2 regions of the Streptomyces sp. Je 1-332 genome follow, and region 1 is predicted to be linked to the other one. Evidence: riboswitches for the same ligand, from Rfam matches in the RefSeq annotation. Region 1 holds a riboswitch; the other holds the start of a gene.

Region 1 (4,960 bases):
GTCGAGCCAGGGGATGCCGACGCCGCCGCCGGGGGCGTGGGGGTTGAGCCACAGGCCGTAGTGGTCGGGGTAGAGGGTGCGGGAGATGTCGAGCCCGCGGACCACTTCGTACGAGCGGTTCCAGCCACTGGCGGAGAGCTCCTGGGCGGAGGTCACGCAGGGCGCGTACCCGAGGCCCTCGACCTCCATGTTCCCGTACTGGGCGTCGGGGGATCCGGCCTGGCCGTGCCAGAGCAGCATCCACACCTGGTCGGCGGCGAGCGCCCGCAGGAGCGCCTCGTAGGCGTCATAGCGCCCCGGCGTCACCTGGCGCAGCATGTGCTCGACCTGCCCGGCCGCAGCCGTGCCCGACGCACTCACCCTTAACCGCCCCTTCGCGATGACCCGATGACCCTACGACCCGCCGACCCGGCGGACCCGGGTCATGAAACCAGCTTAAGCGGCGATCCTGACGCCGACTTGACGTACGGCACCCTCACACACGTACCTGCACATGTCCCTACACATATCCGTGCTCGTGTCCCGGAGTCCGGCCGAAGAAGGGCCGCACCCGCTCACGCATCCAGTCGCCGACCGGGTCCTGGGCCACGTCGAGCAGTACCAGGTTCACCGGCCAGGACACAGGAGCCCGGCCGAGCGCCCGGCCCACGGCCTCCATCGGCAGGTCGCGCGCGTCACCCTCCCAGGAGGTCAGTTCGACGCCGATGAACAGCGAGGGCGTGTCTCCCTCGACGCTGGCCAGGCAGCGGCGGGCGCTCAGGACGACCCCGGTGGCCTCGAACTCGTGGGCGGCGGCGGACAGGAAGTCCACCGGGTCCTCCTGCCAGTCCGGCTCGAAGAGGCGCACGCGGCCGCCGCTCGCGGGGCCGTCCAGCGGGGTGCGCCCGGCGCGGCACAGCTCGGCGACGGCGAGCGGCGGCAGGGGCACACCGACCGTGCCGTCGGGGTTGACCGCGATGCCCAGCTGCGGGGGCAGGCCGCGCGCGAACTCCACGGCGGGCGCCACGGTGCAGCCCATCCGGCCGCCGGTGACGTGCTGGAACTGCTGCTGCGAGCTGAAGACGGGGACGTACGCCTGGCCTTCGATCTCCAGCGTGGGCAGGTCGAGGGTGCCGCTGTCCGGGGCGCCGCCGTTCGGCAGCGGGATCCAGACGGGGCTGCGGCCGAGCACCTCGACGATGCGGGCCGCCGCGGACGGCTGCGGTGCGCCGGGGGTGCCCAGGGCTGCCGCGAGCACCTCTTCGAGTTCGTTGCCCGGCCATCCCCCGGAGGGATGGGCGTGTGCCTGCGCCGGAATGTCCATCTGTCCAACCCCTGCTCTGTCCCGCTCTGCCTGCGGCACGACCCTAACGTGGCGGACGGCTCACGGCGGGCGGTCAGTCCCCGAAGCCGATCCCCCGCAGCACACCGGCCGCCGTCCGGTCGAGGAGCACCGCCGAGCCGCAGCCCCGCGGCAGGTCACCGCGCTCGGCGGCGCCGACGAGCCGGCCGACCGTCCTGCGGTGCCGCGCGAAGGCGTACCGCGACACGCCGCGGCCGCGCGCGAGCTGGCCCTCCACGGCGGTGTCCGGCGGTACGTCGAGCAGCAGCAGGTGCAGGGTCGTGCCGCGCCGCGCGGCCTCGCGGGCCAGCCAGCGGCGCACCCAGGCCTGGGTGCCGCAGTCGTGCACCACGACGCCCTCGCCGGAGCGCAGGGCCCTGCGCAGCCCCGCGTAGTGCGCGAGGCGGACCAAGGGGCGGTACACCGCGTACGGCAGCAGGCCCGGCATGCGCCGTGCCCAGCGGTCGCGGGTGTCCTGGGAGTCGATCCGCGGGCCCGCGACGGCTCGGCTCATCAGCGTGGACTTGCCGCTGCCCGGCAGACCGGAGACGACGACGAGATCGCCCGCGCCGAACGTGAGGCGGTGCGGGCTGTGTCCGGTCCGCTGCCGCAGGTCGCGGACGACGGCCGCCGGCAGGGGGCCGCAGCTCTCCCTGGTGGGGGCGGCAGCCTGTTTGGGCAGGGCCACCCCTGTGTTGGTCGCGTAGACGCTCGTCCTGCGCACCGTGATCGGCCTCCCCATAGCGGTCACGTACCTGCTTACCGCAGCTTCCCCGGCAAGTGTAAAGAGAAGGTAATGCGGAACAAGGGCATTACTGGACTGGCACTGCCCTGTGACGGGGGCGCGTGCAATGATGTGCGCGCAAACTCCATACAGGCCGTTTGAATCCGCGCGGGAGAGTCCCCGGTCGCCGTCGCAGGACGCACCGGGGCGCCGAAGGAGCAAGTCCCTCCCTTGAATCTCTCAGGCCCCGTACCGCGCGGGCGAGGCACATCTGAAAAGCGGGCCGCCCCGGCGGCTCCACCCAAGGTGCAAGTCATGACCCCCCTTGTATGAGATGTACGAGACGTACGAGTGCGTACGGCCGGGTCGTGGTGAACCTCTCAGGTTCCGATGACAGATGGGGAGGACCGACCTCGCCCGTCATGCCCTGGGAGTTCAACGAATGAGTACCGTCCCCCGTCTGACCGCACTCGATGCCGTGCATCGTGCGCTCGGCGCGACCATGACCGACTTCGCGGGCTGGGACATGCCGCTGCGCTACGGCAGTGAGCGCGACGAGCACGTCGCCGTGCGCACCAAGGCCGGTCTCTTCGACCTCTCCCACATGGGCGAGATCACGGTCACCGGCCCCGAGGCCGTGGACTTCCTGAACTTCGCGCTGGTCGGCAACATCGGCTCCATCGGCGTCGGCCGCGCCCGCTACACGATGATCTGCGCCGAGGACGGCGGCATCCTGGACGACCTGATCGTCTACCGGCTCGGCGAGCCCGAGGCCCCTGAGTACATGGTGGTCGCCAACGCCTCGAACGCCCAGGTCGTGCTCGACGCGCTCACCGCACGCGCCGACGGCTTCGACGCCGAGGTCCGCGACGACCGCGACGCGTACGCCCTGCTCGCCGTCCAGGGCCCCGAGTCCCCCGGCATCCTGAAATCAGTCACGGACGCCGACCTGGACAACCTGAAGTACTACGCGGGCCTGCCCGGCACGGTCGCGGGCGTGCCCGCGCTGATCGCCCGCACCGGCTACACCGGCGAGGACGGCTTCGAGCTGTTCGTCGCGCCCGGTGACGCCGAGAAGCTGTGGGGCGCGCTGATGGAGGCGGGCGAGCCCGTCGGCCTGGTCCCCGCCGGGCTCTCCTGCCGCGACACCCTCCGCCTGGAGGCGGGCATGCCGCTGTACGGGCACGAGCTGACCGCGGAGCTGACGCCCTTCGACGCGGGCCTCGGCCGGGTCGTGAAGTTCGAGAAGACCTCGCAGTCCGACACCTTCGTGGGGCGCGCGGCGCTCGCGGCCGCCGCCGAGCGCGCCGAGACCGCTCCCCCGCGCAAGCTGGTCGGCCTGATCGCGTCGGGCCGCCGCATCCCGCGCGCGGGCTTCTCCGTGGTCGCGGACGGCAAGGTCATCGGCGAGGTCACCTCGGGTGCCCCCTCCCCGACGCTGGGCAAGCCGATCGCCATCGCGTACGTGGACGCGGCGCACGCGGCGCCCGGCACCGAGGGTGTCGGCGTGGACATCCGGGGCACGCACGAGCCGTACGAGGTCGTGGCGCTGCCGTTCTACAAGCGCCAGAAGTGATACCCCGCACAACAGCGTCGTTCACCAGCACCCACCCGCGTACAGGAGAATTCAGGTCATGAGCAACCCCCAGCAGCTGCGTTACAGCAAGGAGCACGAGTGGCTCTCGGCCGCCGCGGACGGTGTGGCGACGGTCGGAATCACGGAGCACGCGGCCAACGCGCTCGGTGACGTCGTCTACGCCGACCTTCCCGAGGCCGGCGCCGCGGTGACCGCGGGCGAGACGTGCGGCGAGCTCGAGTCGACCAAGTCGGTCAGCGACCTGTACTCGCCGGTGACCGGTGAGGTCGTCGAGTCGAACCAGGACGTCGTGGACGACCCGTCGCTGGTCAACTCCGCCCCGTTCGAGGGTGGTTGGCTCTTCAAGGTACGGATCACGGAGGAGCCGAAGGACCTGCTCTCCGCGGACGAGTACACCGAGTTCTCCGGCAGCTGAAGCCCCCCGAAGACCCCTAGGGACCACCTGATGTCGCTTCTCAACACCCCTCTCCACGAGCTGGACCCGGACGTCGCCGCCGCCGTCGACGCCGAGCTCCACCGCCAGCAGTCCACCCTGGAAATGATCGCCTCGGAGAACTTCGCTCCGGTCGCCGTCATGGAGGCCCAGGGCACGGTCCTCACCAACAAGTACGCCGAGGGCTACCCCGGCCGCCGTTACTACGGCGGCTGCGAGCACGTCGACGTCACCGAGCAGATCGCGATCGACCGGATCAAGGACCTGTTCGGCGCCGAGTACGCCAACGTCCAGCCGCACTCCGGCGCCTCCGCCAACCAGGCCGCCCTCTTCGCGATCGCCCAGCCCGGCGACACGATCCTCGGCCTCGACCTGGCGCACGGCGGCCACCTCACCCACGGCATGCGCCTGAACTTCTCCGGCAAGCAGTTCAACGTGGTCGCGTACCACGTGGACGAGGCCGGTCTGGTCGACATGGCCGAGGTCGAGCGCCTGGCCAAGGAGAACAGCCCCAAGGTGATCATCGCGGGCTGGTCCGCCTACCCGCGTCAGCTGGACTTCGCGGAGTTCCGCCGGATCGCCGACGAGGTCGGCGCGAAGCTGTGGGTCGACATGGCGCACTTCGCCGGTCTCGTCGCCGCCGGCCTGCACCCGAACCCGGTGCCGTACGCGGACGTGGTCACCTCCACCACGCACAAGACGCTCGGCGGCCCGCGCGGCGGCGTCATCCTGGCCCGCGACAAGGCGTTCGCGAAGAAGCTGAACTCCGCGGTCTTCCCCGGCTTCCAGGGCGGCCCCCTGGAGCACGTGATCGCCGCCAAGGCCGTCTCCTTCAAGGTCGCGGCCTCGGAGGAGTTCAAGGAGCGCCAGCAGCGCACCCTGGAC
Region 2 (4,960 bases), 4.6 Mb from region 1:
ATGAGCGTCAGATAGCCCTGCGCCTGCTGGGCGGGGGCGAAGGGGTGCAGCTGTCCGAACTCGGGCCAGGTGACCGGCTCCATCTCGGTGGTCGCGTTGAGCTTCATGGTGCAGGAGCCCAGCGGGATCATGCCGCGGTCGAGCGCGTAGTCGCGGTCGGCCAGCTTGCGCAGGTAGCGCAGCATCGAGGTCTCGGAGCGGTACTGGTGGAAGACCGGGTGCGTGAGGTACTCGTCGCCGCGCAGCAGGCCCGCGGGAAGCGTGTCCTCGGTCTCCGCGTCGAGCGCCTCGATGTCGGCCTCGACCCCGAACGCGGTCCAGATCGCGGTCAGTTGCTTGCGCGTGGTGGTCTCGTCGCAGGCCAGCGAGACGTGGTCGGCGTCGATCTGGTGGATGTTGACGCCACCCTCGCGGGCCGCGGCGACGAGCTGCTCAGCCTTGCCGGGCACCCGCACGGTCAGGGTGTCGAAGTACGCGCCGTGCACGACCTCGACGCCGCCCGCGGTGAGCCCCGCGGCGAGCACGGTCGCGTATCGGTGCGTACGCCGCGCGATGGCCTTGAGGCCCTCGGGCCCGTGGTAGACCGCGTACATTCCAGCCATCACGGCGAGCAGCACCTGAGCGGTGCAGATGTTGCTGGTGGCCTTCTCGCGGCGGATGTGCTGCTCACGGGTCTGCAGCGCGAGGCGGTAGGCCTTGTTGCCGTCCGCGTCCACGGAGACTCCGACGAGCCGCCCGGGAAGGCTGCGCGCGAACTTCTCGCGCACCGCCATGTAACCGGCGTGCGGACCGCCGAAGCCCATCGGGACGCCGAAGCGCTGGGTGGTGCCGACCGCGATGTCGGCGCCGAGCTCGCCGGGCGAGGTGAGCAGCGTCAGGGCCAGCAGGTCGGCGGCGACGGAGACGACGGCACCGAGCTCGTGCGCCTGATCGATGAGGGGCTTTATCTCGCGTACGGCGCCGGAGGCACCGGGGTACTGGATGAGCACGCCGACGACACCGCGCTCGGCGACGTCGGCCGGGATGCCCTCGCTCAGATCGGCGACGACGACCTCGACACCGGTCGGCTCGGCGCGGGTCTGGATCACGGCGATGGTCTGCGGCAGCGCGTCCGCGTCGACCAGGAAGACACCGTCCTTGACCTTGCCCATGCGGCGCGAAAGGGCCATGGCCTCGGCGGCGGCCGTCCCCTCGTCGAGCAGCGAGGCGCCGGAGGTGGGCAGCCCCGTCAGCTCGGCGACGACGGTCTGGAAGTTGAGCAGCGCCTCCAGGCGGCCCTGGGAGATCTCCGGCTGGTACGGCGTGTAAGCGGTGTACCACGCCGGGTTCTCCATGACGTTCCGCAGAATCACGGGCGGCGTGAAGGTCCCGTAGTAACCGAGCCCGATCATGGAATCAAGGACCTGGTTACGGTCCGCGAGGGACTTGAGCTCGGCGAGGACCTCGGCCTCGGTACGCGCCCCGGGCAGGTTCAGCGCCTCGGCGTTCTTGATCACATCCGGCACGGCGGCGGCGGTCAGCTCGTCGAGCGAGCCGTATCCGACCTGCGCGAGCATCTTGGCCCGTGCTTCCACGTCGGGACCGATGTGCCGCTGCTCGAAGGGAATGCCCTGTTCGAGCTGGGAGAGCGGGATGCGAGGAGTGGCGGTCATTGCGGAGGCCTCCTGGTCTGACGCGACCTGCGAGGGGCACCACGGCGCGGGTACCCGGACGGCCTCCCCCTCTGTCATCTCAACCTGAGAGTTTCACCGGTCCGTGCCCCGCGAGAGGCGTCGCACCGGCTTTCACCGTCGGTGAGGAAGGGATTCGAACGTACCCGCCCGACGCCCGCCCTACTTTCCAGAGTGACCTCGTCCGTGCGGTACAGGGGCCTGAGAGATTCCGGGGAGGAGTTGCTCCTTCGGCGCCTCCGGTGTCTTGACCGGAGAGCTCTCCCGCACGGGGTCAGCAGCCAAGCGCCAGCCTACCAGCGAGGGCCACGGCCGATCCCTCGAGTGGCCGCCCGCCCCGAAGTGCTCTTTCGTAGTGATGACGAACGAACGAGGATGAGTTACGCCCAACTTCGACATGCCTCGACCAGTTGGAGGGCCCGTGCAGACCGATATCGATCCGCGCAATCTGATCGGCCGGAAGGCGTTCGACCGGAACGGGGCCAAGATCGGCACGATCGACGAGGTCTATCTCGACGACGCCACCGGCGCCCCCGAGTGGGCGGCCATACGCACAGGTCTGTTCAGCCGGGACACCTTCGTGCCCCTGGAGCCCAGCGAGCTCACGAGCGACGGCACCCTGCGCATCCCCTTCGAACGCTCCCTGATCAAGGACGCCCCGGACTTCGGCGTCGGCCGCCACCTCTCCCCCGAGCAGGAACTGCAGCTCTACCACCACTACGGCCTGGACATCACACCTCCCGAGACAGCTCCGCCGCCGGACCAGGACTTCGGCAAGATCGCGGGCAAGGGAGACTCCTGACCGGATCACCGCCGCTCCAGCTCCTCAGGAGACGCCACCAGGGGCAGGGGCTCCGCGGGTTCCAGGGCCGGATCATCCGTACGGAACGTTCGCACCCGCCCCGGCGCCGTCGACTCGGGCGTCTCGAAGCGCACCGTGACCCGCCCCAGGCCACTGCCCTGCACCCACCCGTGCCCGTACTCGGCGTGCCGCACGTCGAGCCCGGCGGCCCATCGGCGCTCGACCGGGACAACCGGCTCCGCCACCGTCTCCCCCACGGGCTCCGCCGCGGCCTCCCCCGCCCGCTCCTCCTCCGCCTCCCGCTGCGTCTCCTGTGCCTGGACGGCTTCGGCCTCGGCCTGCGCCTGCGCCTGCGCCTGCGCGAACAGGTCCTCCTGCGTGTAGTCCGCGAGCCCCGTGACGCCCACCCCGAGGAGCCGCACGCCTCCCGTGGTGTCCACGGACTCCAGGAGCCGCGCGGCGGCCTCCCGCACCACCCCGGGGTCGTCCGTGGGCCCACGCAGCGTCTCGGAGCGCGTCAGCGTCGAGAAGTCGAACCGCCGCACCTTCAGGACGATGGTCCGCCCCGAGTGCCCCGCGGCCCGCAGCCGCTCCACACACCGGTCGGCGAGCCGCGCCACCTCGCCCCTGACCCGTACCCGGTCATGGATGTCCACGTCGTACGTGTCCTCGACGCTGACCGACTTGGATTCCCGCTCGGCCACCACGGGCCGTTCGTCGCGCGCGAGCGCCATCGCGTACAGCGCGCTCCCGTGCGACTTCCCGAGGAGCCGTACGAGCTCGTCCTCGCCGGCCTCCGCGATCTCCCCCACGGTCGTGATGCCGCCCCGCCGCAGATGGTCCCCGGTCGCGGGACCGACACCGGGCAGCGTCCGGACCGGCATCGGCCCGAGCAGCTCCCGCTCGGTCCCCGGCACTATCAGCCGCAGACCGTCCGGCTTGGCCTCCTCCGAGGCGATCTTGGCCAGCATCTTGGACGCCGCGAGCCCCACCGACCCCGCGAGCCCCGTCACCGCCTTGATGTCCGCCCGCAGCCGCTCACCCACGGCCAGCGCGGATGCCTGGTCGTCGGCCACCCCGCCCGCATCGAGATCGACGAAGGCCTCATCCAGGCTGAGCGGCTCCACCAGGGGCGAAAGCTGCCGCAGCAGCGCCATCACCTGGTCGCTGATCTCTCGGTAGAGCCCGAAGCGCGGCACCAGATAGGCGGCATTGGGCGCAAGACGCCGCGCCTGCCCCATGGGCATCGCCGAGTGCACCCCGAACTTCCGCGCTTCGTACGACGCCGTCGCCACCACACCGCGCGGCCCGAGCCCGCCCACGACCACGGCTTTCCCACGCAGACTCGGCTTCGCGGCCTGCTCGGCGGACGCGTAGAAGGCATCCATGTCGAGATGCAGAATCGTGGGCGCGGTTCTCACACCTCTGATGCTGCCCTACGCCACTGACAACGCCCCGGCAACAAGCCCGGACACCACGGCGCCCGACCCGCCTCAGACGGCTCTGTTGCGCCGCCTGGCCAGCTCGTCGGCCGGGTTCTGCCGCACCAGCGTCTCCCCGGTGTCGATACGCTCCCCGTGCAGCTGCGAGAGCGCCGCGTCCACATCCCGCCATACGACACCCACGGCGATCCCGAAGACCCCCTGGCCGCCCTGGAGCAGATCGTGGACCTCGTCGGGCGACGTGCACTCGTAGACCGTCGCGCCGTCGCTCATGAGCGTCATCCGCTCCAGGTCCCGGAAACCACGGTCACGCAGATGCTGGACCGTGGTCCGGATGTTCTGCAGAGAGACGCCGGTGTCGAGGAAACGCTTCACGATCTTCAGGACGACGACGTCCCGGAAGCTGTAGAGCCGCTGGGTCCCCGATCCGCCCGCGGCCCGCACACTGGGCTCGACGAGTCCCGTACGGGCCCAGTAGTCGAGCTGTCGATACGTGATGCCGGCAGCCGCGCACGCGGTCGGCCCGCGGTACCCGATCTGTTCCTGTTCGGACTGTCCGGACGTGGCGTCCCCGCTCCCCTGAACGCTCTCCTGAACCACCATCGGCCTCTGCGGAGAGTGACCGGCCGTGCTGCTGTGCATCGGATACGGCCCACCCATCGCCGTACCGTCGCCGCTGCTTCTCACGCCGACCTCCGTCCTTGACCTGCCTTCACGACGGTAGGCAGTCGCCAGGGGCTCGTCAACGATCGCCACACTCGGCACGCCGAGTGATAATCACCCTAAGAGTGGTTTGCCGTTCCGCATCGCCGGGAAAGGCTAGCCGAATGGTCGGCAGGCCCCTCGGGAAGCGACGGCCTACTGGCTGTTGGTACCGAAGTCCTCGGGCGAGATCTGGTCGAGGAACTCGCGGAACTTCTCCACCTCGTCCTCCTGCTCGTCCGGAATGGCGATGCCCGCGTCGTCGAGTACACCGTCGCTGCCGTAGATCGGCGTTCCGGTGCGCAGCGCGAGCGCTATGGCGTCGGACGGCCGGGCGCTCACCT

The links. Region 1 has a riboswitch for glycine ahead of gcvT (glycine cleavage system aminomethyltransferase GcvT). Riboswitches for the same ligand answer to the same signal wherever they lie in the genome.
Region 2: it holds a riboswitch for glycine, as region 1 does, so the genes downstream of both, gcvP (aminomethyl-transferring glycine dehydrogenase) here and gcvT (glycine cleavage system aminomethyltransferase GcvT) in region 1, are expected to answer to the same signal.

Annotation. Positions count from the first base shown of each region.
Region 1 covers NZ_CP160402.1:5,724,550-5,729,509, reverse strand. The annotation lists gene ABXJ52_RS26045 (enhanced serine sensitivity protein SseB C-terminal domain-containing protein) at 1-360, opposite strand, end outside; gene ABXJ52_RS26040 (enhanced serine sensitivity protein SseB) at 500-1,303, opposite strand; gene ABXJ52_RS26035 (AAA family ATPase) at 1,377-2,051, opposite strand; glycine riboswitch at 2,205-2,310, shown strand; gene gcvT (glycine cleavage system aminomethyltransferase GcvT) at 2,488-3,621, shown strand; gene gcvH (glycine cleavage system protein GcvH) at 3,680-4,057, shown strand; gene glyA (serine hydroxymethyltransferase) at 4,088-4,960, shown strand, end outside.
Region 2 covers NZ_CP160402.1:1,171,221-1,176,180, forward strand. The annotation lists gene gcvP (aminomethyl-transferring glycine dehydrogenase) at 1-1,652, opposite strand, end outside; glycine riboswitch at 1,850-1,947, opposite strand; gene ABXJ52_RS05510 (PRC-barrel domain-containing protein) at 2,092-2,472, shown strand; gene ABXJ52_RS05515 (DNA polymerase IV) at 2,478-3,893, opposite strand; gene ABXJ52_RS05520 (MerR family transcriptional regulator) at 3,966-4,601, opposite strand; gene ABXJ52_RS05525 (bifunctional nuclease family protein) at 4,773-4,960, opposite strand, start outside.